3 regions of the Alloalcanivorax venustensis genome follow, and region 1 is predicted to be linked to each of the others. Evidence: predicted binding sites of a transcription regulator. Region 1 holds the regulator's gene; each other region holds the start of a gene.
The links. Region 1 encodes PhoB, which activates phosphate uptake and scavenging genes when phosphate is short. Its sites were predicted from a motif close to TGTCATANNNNTGTCANA; they were not measured.

Region 1 (5,290 bases):
TAGAAAAGGATGTGTACAGTGTCAACATCAAACAAGGATCCCTCTCCGGACCGCTACCACCACGGCGACCTGCGCCGGGCCCTGGTGGACGAGGCCCTGGTGCTGCTGGCGGAAAGCGGCGACGGCGGCTTCAGCCTGCGCGAGCTGGCCCGCCGGGTGGGCGTCACCGCCAACGCCAGCTACCGCCATTTCGCCAACAAGGACGCGCTGCTGCAGGCGCTGGCGTCGGAGGGGTTCCGGCGCCTCAGCGCCGCCCAGCGCGAGGCCGAAGCGCGGGCGGAGGGCGACGAAAAACTGCTGGCCGGGGGGCGCAGCTATATTCGCTTCGCCCACGCCAACCCGGCGCTGTTCCGCTTGATGTTCAGCGTGATTCCGCCGCACCGCCGCGAAGACGAGCTGCGCGAGGCCTCGCGGGCGGCGTTCGAGACCCTGCGCCAGGCGGTGTCGCGTGGCTGGCCCGGCGGCGAGCCGGACCCGGACAGCGTGACCCGGGCGGCGCTGCGCGCCTGGGCGCTGGTGCACGGGTTGGGGCAGTTGCTGCTGGACGGTCAGCTGGACTGGCTGGAGGAGGATCCGCTGGGGCTGGCGGAGGCGGTGCTGGCGGACACCGTCTAGCGCTATACTGCCGGCCCGCGCCAGGCCCACGTCAGGAGAGCCCATGAGCGACGACCGCTTTCTCGATATCGAAACCAAACTGGCCTACCAGGAAGACCTGGTGGCCAGCCTTAATCAGATCGTCAGTGACCAGCAGCGCAAGCTCGACGAGCTGGAAGCCGCCTACCGCAAACTGGTGGACCGGGTGGTGGAGCAGAGCGAGGAGCTCGCCGCCCTGCGCATCGAGGACGCCCCGCCGCCGCACTATTAAAACGCCGGCGGACGGTCAGCCGCTGGCCAGGGCGGTGGGCTTGCTGACCAGCCGGCTGGCGGGGAAATGGCAGGTGAAGTTGCTGCCGCTGCCGAGCTCGCTTTTGATCTCCAGCTTGCCGTTATGGCGGATCATCACATGCTTGACGATGGCCAGCCCCAGGCCGGTGCCGCCGGTCTGGGTGACGCGGCTGTTGTCCGGCCGGTAAAAACGCTCGGTGAGGCGGGGGATGTGCGCCGGGTCGATGCCGATGCCGTTGTCGCGCACCGAAAGGTGGGCGCCGTCGGCGTCCTGCCACCAGTGAATGCGGATCACGCCGTGGGCGGGGGTGTATTTCACCGCGTTGACGATCAGGTTGCCGAAGGCGCTTTCCAGTTCCGCCGGGTTGGCGATCAGGCGGGCGCTTTCCGGCACGTCCAGCTCGATGGTCTGCTGCTTCTCCGGCGCCAGCGCCAGGGCGCTTTCGCGCATGCGCTGCAGCATGCCGTGCACCGCCACCGCCTGTTGCAGGTTGTCCGCCTCGGTGTTCTCAAGGCGCGACAGCAGCAACAGGTCCTGCACCAGCGCCTCCATGCGCTGGCTCTGGGCGTCCATTTGCGTCAGCGCCCGGCGCAGCCGGGTCTGCTCCTCGGGCACCGTGTCGAGCAGCGTTTCCAGGTAGCCCTTGAGCACCGTGAGCGGCGTTTTCAGCTCATGGCTGACGTTGGCCACGAAGTCCTTGCGCATCTGTTCCAGGTGGTGAATGCGGGTCACGTCCCGGGCCAGAATCAGCTGATCGCCGACGCCGAACTCGGTGATGCGCAATTGCAGGATGCGGTTGTCGTCCACCGGCGAGGGTATCTCCAGCGGTTCGCGGAAATCGCCCTGGGTCAGGTAGTCGGTGAAACGCGGGTGGCGGATCAGGTTGGTGAGCGGCTGGCCCAGGTCCTTGTCGGCGCGGAAGCCGAGATGCCGGCCGGCGGCGTGGTTCCAGTATTCCAGGTAGCCGTGCTGGTCGATCAGCACCACCACGTCCTCCAGGGCGTTCACCGACTGCTGGGCGCGCACGATGATGCTCTGCAGGTTGTCCTGGGCGCGCCGTTCCTTCTGGAAAAGGTGCTCCAGGCGGGTGTAGAACTCACCCCAGAGGCCGACGCTGTCCGGCGGTTCGGTGTGCTCCTCGCGCACCAGCCAGGCGTACAGGGCGAACAGCTGCCGGGTGCTCCAGATGATATACAGCGACAGGCCCGCCACCAGCGGCCAGATGCTGCGCAGGGCCAGACAAACCGCCACGGACACCGCCACCAGGATGACGATGCGGTTCACTTCCTTGCCGAGACTGGCTTTCATGCCCGCCGGATCTTTCATTCACCGCCCTTCCGGCTCCGTTGGTCCGCGTCGCGGACCCGATCATTATGACGCCTGACTGGACTTCACCGAGAACCGGTAACCGGTCCCGCGCACCGTCTGGATGAAACCATCGAACCCGTGCGGCGACAACGCCTTGCGCAGGCGCCGGATGTGCACGTCGATGGTACGGTCTTCCACGTAGACGTTGGCGCCCCACACCTGGTCCAGCAACTGGGTGCGCGAGTAGGCCCGCTCCTGGTGGCTCATAAAGAACTCCAGCAGGCGGTATTCCGTGGGGCCCATGTCCACCGGGTCGCCGTTGGCGCTGATCCGGTGGCTCACCGGGTCCAGGCACAGGCCTTCCACGTCGATGGCTTTCTCCGCCGCCACCACCGAGGTGCGGCGCAGCACCGCCTTGATGCGCGAGATCAGCTCGCGGGTGGAAAACGGCTTGGTGATGTAGTCGTCGGCGCCCACGTCCAGGCCCTGGATCTTGTTGTCCTCTTCGCTCTTCGCCGTAAGCATGATGATCGGCACTTCGGCGGTGGCGTCCTCGCGCTTGAGGCGCCGGGCCAGCTCGATACCGCTCACCGACGGCAACATCCAGTCCAGCAGCACCAGGTCCGGTCGCTCGTCGACAATGTACTCGTGGGCGCGCTGGGCGTTGTCCGCCTCCAGCACGTCGAAATCCGCCAGCTCCAGCGCCACCGCCACCATTTCGCGGATCGCGGGTTCGTCGTCAACAATCAGAATTCGATTACGGGACATGGCTTATTCTCAGGGGTTGCCCATTTAAGTGCCCCTATTACATTGCCTTTTTATGACATGATGATGACAACTTTGCACGCTTCTCGCGGCGGCGGCGACCCCGCCGCCCGCGATCACGGGCCGGGCGCGGCCAGCAGGTATTGAAAATAAAGTCCCGCGAACACGCTGGCCCCGGCCCAGTGGTTGCTTAGAAAAGCGTGGAAGCAGGGCCAGGGCTCGCGGTAGCGGATGCGCCACTGCTGATGGGCGAAGCCCGCCGCCATGCCGGCCAGGCCCAGATACCAGGGCCAGGTGAAGCCCAGCCGCTGGCCGAGCACCCACAGCGCCACCAGGGTCAGCACCTGCAGCGCGCCGACCATCACCTTGTCCAGATCACCGAACAGGATGGCGGTGCTTTTAATGCCCACCTTGAGGTCGTCTTCCCGGTCGCACATGGCGTATTCGGTGTCGTAGGCCACCGTCCACAGCAGGTTGGTGGTGAACAGCAGCCAGGCGATTTCCGGCACGCTCTCGGTCTCGGCGGCGAACGCCATCGGAATCGCCCAGCTGAAGGCGGCGCCCAGGAACAGCTGCGGCAGATAGGTAAATCGCTTGGTGAAGGGGTACAGCACCGCCAGCCCCAGGCCGCCGAACGACAGCACCAGGGTGAAACGGTTGAGGCACAGCACCAGGCCCAGCGCGATCAGCCCCAGGGCGGCGAACAGCATCAGCGCCTGGCGGGCGGACAGGGCGCCGGTGGCCAGCGGCCGGCCCCGGGTGCGCGTGACATGACCGTCGAAGTCGCGGTCGGCGAAATCGTTGATCACGCAGCCGGCGGCGCGCATCACGAACACCCCCAGCACGAAAATGACGATGTGTTTGAGGCTGGGCGTGCCGCCGCCGGCGATCCACAGCGCCCACAGGGTGGGCCACATCAGCAGCATGCTGCCGATCGGCCGGTCCAGGCGCATCAGCTGGATCCAGGGCCAGAGAGCGGGGTAGCGGTGTTCCACGAAAGCCAGCATAGGCGTCCTCAGCGATCCATGTCCTCGACCCGCCGCCATAGCGCGGGCAGGAAGTGCTCGGCCACCAGCAAGGGCCGGCCGCGCTTGATGAACCGGGATTGTCGCCCCCAGCAGGGCGTCTGGCCAGAGGGGGCGGCGCCGTGGCGCACCCAGACCCGGTCACGGCGCGCCATGGGCCGCCGGTACAGCTCGCTGCCCAGCGAGCGGCTGCCCATGTGCGCCAGGCCGCGGTTGGGTCCGCGCAGGCTGGCCAGCGGCAGCACGCTGCGCGCCTCCACCATCGGCTCCTCGTCCACCAGCAGGGTGACTTCCCGCACCAGGGCGCGGCCACGGCCGATGCGGCCCAGCAGCTGCTGCTCGGCGAGGGTGGGGCGAATAATGCGGTCCTCACGGGGTACCACCCGGAAGGCGCCGTACAGGCGCAGGCGGGCGGTCAGGGAGCCGGGGTCGGCCAGCCAGTCGCGCACCAGCGGCGGCAGGCTGAGCTGTTCCTGGGGACGCCAGCGGGCGTCGGCGCGCATTGCGGTATCGGGCATGGGGACTCGCTTTGCTCGCGCCCGGGGCGCGGGATCTCGAGCGCGCGACTATGGCCCATGAAGCGCGGATCGGCAAGACGTCGGCCGTCGGGCAACGCTACCATTATCCGCTGTCATTGATTTTTCACGCGCCCGTGGATACGTTAGCGGCCCCTGGAAGGGCCCGCGTACCGGGCCCGGCTTCCCCCGACCAGACGAGGTTCAGCATGAAAAAATGGGAATGCGTGGTTTGCGGCTTTATTTACGACGAGGAAGAAGGCCTGCCTGAAGAGGGCATCGAACCCGGCACCAAGTGGGACGACATTCCCGATGACTGGGTGTGCCCGGACTGCGGCGTCGGCAAAGAAGACTTCGAGATGGTGGAAATCTGAAACAGGACACTCCCATGAATCCAATCGTGATCATCGGCTCCGGCCTGGCCGGCTTCAACACGGTCAAGGAATTCCGCAAGCTGGATAAAGAGACGCCGGTGGTGGTGCTCACCGCCGACGACGGGCGTAATTACTCCAAGCCCATGCTCTCCACCGGCTTCACCAAGGAAAAAACCGCCGATGAGCTGGCCATGGCGACCCCCGAGCAGGTCGCCGAGCAGTTCAACGTGACGGTGCGCACCGGCGTCCACGTGGCCGGCATCGACACCGACAAACAGCGCGTGCTGCTGCCCGATGATCACCTGGATTACAGCAGCCTGGTGCTGGCCCTGGGCGCCGACACCTGGACGCCGCCGTTGGAAGGCGACGCCGTCGGCGAGGTGTTCTCGGTCAACGATCTGATGGATTACGGCCGTT
Region 2 (5,290 bases), 1.7 Mb from region 1:
ACGGCCTGATTTGCGCCTTCACCGTGGGGCCCTACGACGGCCCGGCGGATTTCGGGCTGGCGCTGGAGATGTCCTTGCCGGAGGCGGTGGCCGGGGCGCTGGACGAACTGCGCGGCCGCCTGCTCACCGACACCCTGGGCGGCGAGCGCATCACCCTGCCCTGCCTGCTCGACCCCTACCGCGAAGACGACGGCGCCGATCTGGCGTCCTGGTGCGCCGGTTTCCTGAGCGGCATGCTGCTGCATGAGGAGCGCTGGCACAGCGACGAGGACGACGACCCCATGGCCACCTGGTTGCTGCCCATGCTGCTGATCTCCGGCGTCGACGACGACCCGGCCCTGGACGAAGTCTGGAACGACAGCCAGCTGGTGCGGCAGATGGCCAACGGCATCCCCGACGTGCTGGAAGAAATGATGCTGCACTTCCAGGGGCCGGACGGCCCCCAGGGCTAATCCGGCTTGATCGACAGGTGGCTGATATCCGGCACCACCACTGCCTGCTCCTGTTTGAGCGGCTCCAAATCAGCGCCCGGTTCAGCCATGGACAGATGACTGATATCCGGCGCCGCCGCCGGCTGACCACGCTCTGAAGTGTCCAGGTCAGCCCCCACCGGCGCGACCTCGAAGGCACCACTGAAACCGGTGCCGCCGGTACGAATCGTGCCCACCGTTTCAATATCACCGCTGCGCTGATCGGCGCTCGCCGCCGGGGCTACAGCGGCCTCTGAGCCCTCCGCTTGCGGGGCGGCCGGGGCGGCAGCGGTGGGTTGCGACGCGGCTGTCGCGGCTCCACCGTCCACCGGCAGCAGCTCGCAGCGGGCGCCGGCCTGCCGCAGGGCCACCTGGAATTTGCGCGCCGTGGCTTCGTCCGCGTCCTTCTTGACCACCCGTGGTTTACCGCTGACCAGCAAGGCGGCCTTCTCTTCCGGCATCTTGAACAGGCGCGCCAGGTTCGCCGCCACCCGGTCGGCGTCGGCGCCGCCCATCAGCTCGCCGGTCAGGCGTACATGGTATCGGTTGTCGTCACTCATAAGGTCTCGCTTGCTGCCGGATAGGGTTCAGCGCCATTGCGCGGCGGCGTGCTCCGCCAGCGCGGCGATGGTCCGCGACGGGTTCAGCCCCAGGGAGCCGGGCACCGTGGCGCCGTCGACCACGAACAACTGAGGATAATTGAACACCTCACCGGCGTGGTTGACCACACCCTGTTTCACGGTATCGGCCATATTGCAGCCGCCCAGCGGGTGCGGCGTGATCAGGTTCTTGAACCAGCGCCAGGTGGCCGGCGTGTTGGCGCGCCCGCCGGTGACCTCGGTGAGCGCCAGATGGCGGTCCGCCAGCCCCTGCACCGCCTGCTCCGCCTTGCGGCAATCCCAGCTCAGACGCAGGCGGTCGCGCTTCCAGGGCGCGTACCAGCGGCGTCCCAGGTAGAAGCGGCCGCCCGGCTCGTCCCGGGCCTGCCCGAACCAGGGCATCATGTTCTCGAACGGGGTGTTGTCGCGGCGGTATTCCAGCAGCGCCGCCGCCAGCCGGGTGCGCGCCAGCTTGGGGTGTTTGCCGGCGTGGCGCAGCAGGTTGCCGAGCAGATCCGGAATGCCGCCGTCCTCGACGAAATAGCGCGCCCCGCCATCGCTGCCGTCCAGATAATCGATGGCGGAGGTAATGGTCGGTCCCCGGCTCGGCGCCAGATCGCGGTCGGGATAAAACGCCGGGGTGAAAAAGTCGCCGTTGCTGGTCCAGCCCCGCCCCAGCGCCCGGCTCAGCTTGGGCAGCGTCTTGTACTGATCGCGGCAGCGCAGCAGCAACTCGGTGGAGCCGACACTGCCGGCGGCGACGATCACCTTGTCGGCGCGGATCAGCCGCCAGGCGCGGGCGTCCAGGTCGTTGACGCCGACCTCGTAACCGCCGCCCTGCAGCGGCCGGATCCAGCGCACGTGGTGCAGCGGGCGGATCTCCGCGCCCTTCTGCTCGGCCCGCGCCAGATAGTTAAGGTCCAGGGTGTTCTTGGCCTGCACCGGGCAGCCCAGGTCGCAGTTGCCGCAGTGCACGCAGGTGCCCTGGGTGCGCCCCTGGGCGTTGGTCCAGGTCTTGCTGCGCGCATAGCTGTAGGCGTTGTCCAGGCCGTCGTGCCAGTCCGGATCGAAGCTGATCGCCTGGGGCACCACGCGAAAGCGGTGCCGCTGGCCGAGCTTGTCGGCGGCTTCGTGCATCAGGCGGGTACGCGGGGTCCATTGATGGTCCGGCAGGGTCTGCACATTGAGCATTTCGCCGCTGACCCGGAAATGCTCGCGCAGGGTGTCGAAGCGGATCGCCTCCGGCCAGCCGTGCTCGAACACTTCCGGCGGCGGCGCCACGCTGACATTGGCGTAGATCAGCGAGCCGCCGCCGACCCCCGCGCCCAGCGCCACGCTCATGTCGCCGAAATAGCGGAAATCCAGCCAGCCGTTCTGCTGCTCCGGCTGATCTTCGTCCCACAACCAGTCGCGCTGGCTGACGCTGGGGTAGTCCTCCGGCAGCCAGCGCCGTCCGCGTTCCAGCACCACCACCTTGTCCCCTTTTTCCGCCAGCCGGCAGGCCATCACGGCACCGCCGAAGCCGCTGCCGATAATCAGCGTGCTTACCCTTTCCATGGTTTATCCCCCGTGTGCCCGTGCGGGCACCAGTGCTTTTTTATGCACCATAATTCGGTCACCGCGCCTTGTCCACGCGGCGGCGGTCACCGAACCGTCACCCCCCTGTCACCGGCGCGTCCGCAACGCCGACCTAGCCTGCCGGTACCGATCAAGGGACAACGTTCACGGGAGAAAACCATGCACGCGGATCTGTTGATACTGGCCCTGGCCGTGGTGTTCGCCGTCGTCTACCGGGTGCTGTTCCGGGAGCTGCCCCGCGAACGCTGGCAATTCGTCGCTTCCCTGCCCCTGGCGAAAAACAGCGACGGCTCCTGGCGCGGCCTCAACCTCACCTTCTACGGCCTGTTCACCGGCCTCGCCGGCGGCCTGGGGGTGGCCACCTTCATCGTGCTCACCGGCGCCTCGCGGGTGCCGCTGGCCATCGCCCTGGGGCTCACCGCCGGGGTGCTCGCCATCTGCCTGCCGGCGGCCAAGATCATCGCCAGCGTGGTGGAGAAGAACCGCCACGGCTTCACCGTCGGCGGCGCCAGCTTCATCGGTATCCTGCTGGCGCCCCTGCTTCTATGGGGCGCGGACGCCATCGCCCGCGCCACCTGGCAGACCGCCCTGCCGATCATGCCGCTGCTCGCCGCCATGGCGATCGCCTATGTGCTCGGCGAAGGCGTCGGCCGCCTGGCCTGCATTAGCTTCGGCTGTTGCTACGGCAAGCCGGTGCACGTGGCGCCACGCTGGGCCAAGCGCTGCTTCGGCCGGCTGAACCACGTGTTCCTCGGCAAAACCAAAAAGATCGCCTTCGCCGGCGACATGGAAGCGGTCCGCGTGGTGCCGATCCAGGCCGTCACCTGCGTGCTGCACACCGCCCTGGCGCTGCTCTGCACCAGCCTGTTCTTCCACGGCCTCTACGCGGCCGCGTTCGCCCTGGCCCTGGTGGGCAGCCAGCTGTGGCGGGTCTACTCGGAATTCCTGCGCGCCGACTACCGCGGCGGCAGCCGCCGCTTCTCCGCCTACCAGACCATGGCGCTGCTGGCCGCCGGCTACGGCGTATTGATCAGCCTGCTGCTGCCGGCCACCACGGCGGCCGCGCCCTCCCTCGGCGCCGGCCTGGACGCGCTGTGGCGCCCGGGCGTGATCCTCAGCCTGCAGCTGATCACCCTCGGCATGTTCTTCTTCTCCGGCACCAGCACCATCACCACCGGCGAACTGCGCTTCGGCCTGGCCCCCGACTGGCGCGGCCAGGCCGGCTGCCACCCCGAACCCTCCAAAGACCCCGCCCCGGCCACCGAATCAAGCGTGTAGGAACGGACCTGTGGGAGCGGGCCCAGCCCGCGAAAGGGTGGCGCCAGCCACCCGGCGGGATTCCAGAGACCTTGTTTGTGCTGCCGTTAGAGGTCTCTCTGGGATCCTGCCGGGAGCTTCGCTCCCTTTCGCGGGCAAGCCCGCTCCCACAAACCTTGCTTCGTAGCGGCCGTGGCGGCTGGCGCCATTCAGGAGGTTCGGTCTCGGTGCTTGGGTCCAGGACTGTGTGAGGCAGGGAGCCGAACACAAGCCTCCAGGGATGGATTCACGGCGGGTCCTGGACCCAAGCACCGAGACCGAACCGGGCTACGGAGCCGCCAAGACAGCAGGGCGACTCAGTCCGGGGAAGGATCGCTATCAGCGTGCTGATCGACACCCAGATGCCGGGTGCCCCGCTGGCGGGCCAGCTCGATCTGCTTCTGACGCTCGGCGAAGCGGGCTTTCTGCTCCGCCGACGATTCGTGGTAACAACGCGGGCAGGACACCCCCTTCCGGTACAGCGGCGAGGCCTTGTCGTCCTCGCTGATCGGTCGCCGGCAGGCGTGACACTGATCATAGCCGCCCGGCCGCAGTGCCTGGTCCACGGTGACGCGCTCGTCGAACACGAAACATTCGCCCTGCCACAGCGACGCCTCCGGCGGCGTTTCCTCCAGGTACTTCAGAATGCCGCCCTTGAGGTGGTAGACCTCCTCGAAGCCCTGCTCGCGCAGGTAGGCGGTGGACTTCTCGCAGCGGATGCCGCCGGTGCAGAACATCGCCACCTTCTTGTGCCTGGCGGGGTCCAGGTGCTGCTTCACGTACTCCGGGAATTCGCGGAACGCCTTGGTGTTGGGATTGACCGCGCCCTGGAAGGTGCCCACTTCGTACTCGTAGTCGTTGCGGGTATCGATCACCAGGGTTTCCGGGTCGGCGATCACCCGGTTCCACTCCTCGGCTTCCAGGTAGGTGCCGCGGTTGGCGTTGGGGTCGAGGTCCTCCACGCCCATGGTGACGATCTCTTTCTTGAGTTTCACTTTGGTGCGCAGGAAGGGGTGCTCGGCGGCGAAGGACTCCTTGTATTCCATGTCCTGGAAACGGGGGTCCGCGCGCAGCCAGCCGACGATCGCGTCGACATCGTCGCGTGCGCCGGAGATGGTGCCGTTGATGCCTTCGTGGGCCAGCAACAGGGTGCCGCGCACGTCACGCTCAAGCATGGCCGCCAGCAGCGGCTCACGCAGGCTCTGGTAGTCGTCGAGGCGGGTAAAGCGGTACAAGGCCGCCACCACGATGGGCCCCTCGCCGTGGTGCGGGGCGGGACTCATCGCGCCTTCTCCTTGGCCTGGCCGTCGCCGCCCCGGCAGTCCGGGGAGTCGGCCACGTCACCGC
Region 3 (5,290 bases), 490 kb from region 1:
TGCGGCTGTCGAAGTCGCTGCCTTCGTCGTGGCCGCTGTTGAAGTACTCGGCGCAAGGAATGTTGCGCTGCGCGCCGGCCATGCAGTCATCGCTGGCGATGAACTGTTCGATGTCGTCGCCGGAATCCCACACCAGGGCACCCTCGGCATCCCAGATTGAGAACGAGCGGCCGCCGTAGGCGTACAGGGTGTCGTACATGATGCGATCACCGGCCGGGTCTTCCACGCCGGCGGCGGTGAACATCACCGGGTCGCCGTTGCTGTCGGTGCGGTAGCCTTCCGTCCAGGTGATGTTCAGACGGCCCAGCACGTCGTCCTCGCGGCAGTCGCCCGGATCGCCGTCCACCGCACCGCAGTAGCCGAAGGTGGTGGGGTTGAGCAGGCCGCCGGCGCCCAGGGCGCGCAGCTGGGGCGGCAGGTCATCACCGCAGCGGCGGTCGAAGCCGTCCGCGTGCACCAGGTGCTTGACGCGGAATTCTTCCACGAAGCCGAGGCTCGGGTCGCCGGCGCAGCCGGCGCCTTCGGTGCCGAAGTACTCGGCGGTGTCTTCACCCCAGGCGCGCGCGTCGCCCTCGTTGGCGGTAACCAGATAGGTGTCGCCGCTGGCGCTGTAGGCGTGAATGGCGTCCGGCATGTAAAGACCGACCACACCGTCGAAGGTGCGGATGTTGATTACGCCATCATCGTCACTGGCGTCGATGGCGTTGCCGTCCTGGCTGATGTCTTTCTCACCCAGCGGCAGGATGTCGGTCACGGTGGCGCTGGCGATGTCCACTTTGGCCAGGGCGTTGTTCTCCTGCAGCACCACCCAGGCGGTGGCGCCGTCGGCGTCCAGCGCGATGTACTCGGGCTCCAGATCCTGGGCGGTGTTGGCGCCGGGGCCGAAGATCCGCACACCCTGGTCGCGCAGTTCGTCTTCCTGGCCGTTGAAGGCGGTGAAATCCGCGGTGGCGGCCACCGGGTTCTGCGGGTCGCTGATGTCCACCACGCTCACCGAGCCTTCCGGATCCACGCTGTAGTCGTCGCTGGGCTCGCCTTCGTTGGCGGTGAGCACGTACTGACCGTCGGCGGTGAACGCCACCATGTCCGGCAGCGCGCCGACCTCGACAAAGCTGATCAACTCCAAGGTTTCGGCGTCGTACAGGGCCAGGAAGCCGGCGTCGGTCTTGACCGGCGCCTGCACCGCGACCGCAACCAGACCATCACGTACCGCCACGCTGTTTACTTCGGTGTTGGCGGCGATGTCCGAGGTGGTCAGGGTATCCACCAGCGCCGGGTTGGCCGGGTCGTTCATGCCCAGCACGTCGAGCGCGCCTTTCTGGGCGTTGACCACGAACAGACGCTGAGTGCCGGCGTCGTAGGCGGGGATTTCCGCCGCGCTCTCATCGAATTGGCCGGTGCTGTAGCGGCCCATGAAGTTCAGTTTTACGCCGGTGACGGCGGGCGGTTCGGAGGAGGGCAGGTTGTCGTTGCTGTCGTCACCGCCGCAACCGGCGAGCAGGGCGGCGGCAAGGGCGCCGGCCCCCAAAGCAAGCCAGAGTTTCATGGAGTTACCTCGTCATTATTCGTTTATCGGTACCCTGGCAGTGGGCCGAAAACGTATGACAAGGCAATGACGAACTTTTGAAGGTTCCTTGAGGTTGGGTGGTTTGTGGGAGCTTGCCTTGCAAGCGAAAGGCCGGCTTTGCCGGCCGGCGGGATGCCAGAGACCTTGGTGGTGCTGCCGTTAGAGATGCCTTGCCCTAGGCTCCGTAAGCGGCGGCGATGGTGTCGGCGACCGCCTTGTAATGGTCCAGCAGTTTGTTCAGGCCGCTGTGCTGCGTGAGCAGGGAGCCGAAATACCAAAGCGGGGTGATCAGCATCACCACCTGGCGCACCGGCGTGTCCGGACGCAGCTCGCCGGCGCCGATCGCCAGCGTCACCGCATGGGCCACGTAGTCCTCGAAGTGGCGGGACATTTCGGAAATACCCGCCTGAATGCGCGGCGACAGCAGATGCTTTTCGAACCGGGCCCGCGCCGACAGGCTCCAGGGGTTGCGGCCCTTGGCGTCTTTGTTGAACTCATAGAAGCGGCGTTGGCAGTCCTCGGCGGTGAGCCCGATGCGCTGATCCAGGGTCAGGCCGGGCTTGGCCCACACTTCCTGGAACTGCTCTTCCAGGCTGTCGAAGATCTCCTGAAACACCGCCTCGATCAGCGCGTTCTTGTTGCCGAAGTGGTAATGCAGATTGGCCCGCGTGGTGTTCACCACCTCGGCGATGTCGCCGTAGCTGACGTCGGCCAGGCCGCGCTGAATAAACAAATCGCGGGCCGCCTGTTTGATCCGCGTCTTCATCGGCGGCTGGCCCAGTTGCGATTTTTTGTTCGGTCTGGCCAAGCGCCGGCTCCTCTCCTGTGCGTGTGGCAATTAATCTGGAAGTAAATAAAACCACTGTCAATGCTAATTGACGTGTAAGTCAGTATCTGGCTATGTTGCCCCTGACCCGGACGGCGCCTCGGCGTGTCGTACCCGCCCCAGAACAAGACGGACCCCGCTTCATGACCATTAAAAAGCTGCTGATTGCCAACCGCGGCGAAGTCGCCGTACGCATCGCCCGCGCCGCCGCGGACCTGGACATCGCCACCGTGGCGATCTACCCCGCCGACGACGAACGGGCCCTGCACACCCGGGTGGCGGACCGGGCGGTGGCGTTGTCCGGGCAGGGCGTGGCCGCCTATCTGGACGGCGGGCAGCTGGTAAAGGTGGCGCTGGAGCAGGGCTGCGACGCGGTGCATCCGGGTTACGGCTTTCTCAGCGAGAGCCGCGATTTCGCCGCCGCCTGCGTGGACGCCGGCCTGATCTTCGTCGGCCCGGACGCGGACACCCTGGCCCTGCTCGGCGACAAGGCCCGCGCCCGGGTGCTGGCGGAGGAGTGCCAGGTGCCGGTGGTCCCCGGCACCGGCGCCGACACCACCCTGGAGCAGGCCCGGGCGTTCCGCGACGGTCTCGGTGACGGCGCCACCGTGATCGTCAAGGCGATCGCCGGCGGCGGCGGGCGCGGCATGCGCATCGTGCGCCCCGGCGACGATCTGGCCGAGGCGTTCAAGCGCTGCCAGGCGGAAGCCGGCGCCGCCTTCGGCAACGACGCCGTCTATGTGGAACGCTTTATCGAGCGGGCCCGGCACATCGAAGTGCAGGTGCTGGGCGATGGCGGCGAAACGCCGGTCCACCTGTGGGAGCGCGAGTGCAGCCTGCAGCGGCGTAACCAGAAACTGGTGGAGGTGGCGCCCAGCCCGACGCTCTCCGAGGATACCCGCCAACAGCTGCTCGACGCGGCGTTGCGGTTGGCGGCGAAAGTCGGCTACCGCAGCCTGGGCACCTTCGAGTTTCTGGTGGACGCGGACGAAAGCAGCTTCGCCTTTATCGAAGCCAACCCCCGGTTGCAGGTGGAGCACACCGTCACCGAAGAGATCACCGGCGTGGACCTGGTGCAGGCGCAACTGAGAGTGGCCGGCGGCGCCTCCCTGGCGGACCTGGGCCTGACCCGCCCGCCGCAGCCGCTGGGCTTCGCCATGCAGCTGCGCGTCAATATGGAGACCATGGAAGCCAGCGGCGAGGCACGGCCCGCCGGCGGCACCCTGGCCACCTTCGAGCCGCCCACCGGGCCGGGCCTGCGCGTGGACACCTTCGGCTACCGGGGCTACCGCACCAGCCCCCACTACGACTCCCTGCTCGCCAAGCTGATCGTGCATGGCCGCGGTGACTACGCCACCACCGTGCGGCGCGGCTACCGGGCGCTGTGCCAGTTCCGCATCGAGGGCGTGGATACCAACATCGGCTTTCTGCAGAACCTGCTGCGCCGCGACGAGGTGACGGCGAACGACGTCTATACCCGCTTCGTCGACGATCACATGGCCGAGCTGGTGGGCGAGGGCGAACACCCGTCGCTGCATTTCGGCGCCGCCGAGGAGGCCGGCGCCGCCACCACCCAGGCGGCCGTTCAGGGGCCGGCGGGCACCGAAGCGGTGACCACGCCGATGCAGGGCGTGGTGGTGGAGCTGATGGTCGATGAGGGCGACAGCGTCCGCGAAGGCCAGCCGGTGGCGTTCGTGGAAGCGATGAAAATGCAGCACCAGGTGGTAGCCGGCGTCAGCGGCACGGTGCGCCGGGTGGCGTTCGCGGTGGGCGACGCGGTCGGCAGCGGCGACCCGCTGTACTTTATCGAGCCCGGCGAGGTGGCCGGCGACGCCGACCAGGAAGCGGAAGAGATCGACCTGGACTACATCCGCCCGGATCTCGCCAAACTGCAGCGCCGTGACGCCCTGCTGCGCGACGAGCAGCGCCCGGACGCGGTGGCCAAGCGCCGCAAGACCGGCCAGCGCACCGCCCGGGAGAACGTGGCGGCGATCTGCGACGCCGACAGCTTTATCGAATACGGCGGCTTCACCATCGCCGCCCAGCGCGCCCGCCGCTCACTGGACGATCTGATCCAGAACACCCCCGCCGACGGCCTGATCACCGGCATCGGCTCGGTGAATGGCGACCTGTTCGGCGAGGACAGGAGCCACTGCGCGGTGCTCGCCTACGACTACACCGTCCTGGCCGGCACCCAGGGCACCATGAACCACAAGAAGACCGACCGCATTCTGGAGATCGCCGAGCAGCAGAAACTGCCGGTGATCTTCTTCGCCGAAGGCGGCGGCGGCCGCCCCGGCGACACCGACAACGCCACCAAGGTGGCCGGCCTGGACGGTCCCAGCTTCCTGCAGTACGCGCGCCTGAGTGGCCTGGTGCCGCGCATCGCCGTGGTGTCCGGACGCTGCTTCGCCGGCAACGCCGTGTTTGCCGGCTGCAGCGACCTGATGATCGCCACCGAGAACGCCTGCATCGGCATGGCCGGCCCGGCCATGATCGAAGGCGGCGGCCTGGGCTCGTTCAAGCCGGAAGAGGTGGGCCCGGTCTCGGTGCAGCGCGCCAACGGCGTGATCGATTGCGTGGTCAGGGACGAGGAAGAGGGCGCCGCGCTGGCCAAGAAGCTGATGAGCTATTTTCAGGGCCACATCACCGACTGGACCTGCGAGGACCAGCGCTGGCTGCGCCGGGCGGTGCCGGAAAACCGGCTGCACGCCTACGACATGCGCCACCTGATTAACGTGTTCGCCGACACCGATTCCGTGGTTGAGCTGCGCCCGGATTTCGCCCCCGGCATGATCACCGCCTTCGTGCGCGTCGAGGGCCGTCCGCTGGGCCTGATCGCGAACGACCCGAAAGTGCTCGGCGGCGCCATCGACGCCGCCGGCGCCGACAAAGCG

Region 2: ACMG4O_RS11650 (prolipoprotein diacylglyceryl transferase family protein) is a predicted target of PhoB. The motif match lies at 2,722-2,739, and genes of this name have one in related genera.
Region 3: ACMG4O_RS01140 (choice-of-anchor I family protein) is a predicted target of PhoB. The motif match lies at 1,601-1,618, and genes of this name have one in related genera.

What each region holds. Positions count from the first base shown of each region.
Region 1 is NZ_CP179934.1:726,134-731,423, forward strand. Features, by position in the region: gene ACMG4O_RS03455 (TetR/AcrR family transcriptional regulator) at 19-615, shown strand; gene ACMG4O_RS03460 (SlyX family protein) at 659-865, shown strand; gene phoR (phosphate regulon sensor histidine kinase PhoR) at 881-2,212, opposite strand; gene phoB (phosphate regulon transcriptional regulator PhoB) at 2,258-2,962, opposite strand; gene ubiA (4-hydroxybenzoate octaprenyltransferase) at 3,076-3,966, opposite strand; gene ACMG4O_RS03480 (chorismate--pyruvate lyase family protein) at 3,975-4,502, opposite strand; gene rd (rubredoxin) at 4,709-4,873, shown strand; gene ACMG4O_RS03490 (NAD(P)/FAD-dependent oxidoreductase) at 4,888-5,290, shown strand, end outside.
Region 2 is NZ_CP179934.1:2,480,853-2,486,142, forward strand. Features, by position in the region: gene ACMG4O_RS11635 (YecA family protein) at 1-452, shown strand, start outside; gene ACMG4O_RS11640 (hypothetical protein) at 449-1,030, opposite strand; gene ACMG4O_RS11645 (GMC family oxidoreductase N-terminal domain-containing protein) at 1,058-2,626, opposite strand; gene ACMG4O_RS11650 (prolipoprotein diacylglyceryl transferase family protein) at 2,807-3,925, shown strand; gene ACMG4O_RS11655 (rhodanese-related sulfurtransferase) at 4,261-5,226, opposite strand; gene ACMG4O_RS11660 (BolA family protein) at 5,223-5,290, opposite strand, start outside.
Region 3 is NZ_CP179934.1:232,381-237,670, reverse strand. Features, by position in the region: gene ACMG4O_RS01140 (choice-of-anchor I family protein) at 1-1,546, opposite strand, end outside; gene ACMG4O_RS01135 (TetR/AcrR family transcriptional regulator) at 1,743-2,375, opposite strand; gene ACMG4O_RS01130 (DUF2118 domain-containing protein) at 2,537-5,290, shown strand, end outside.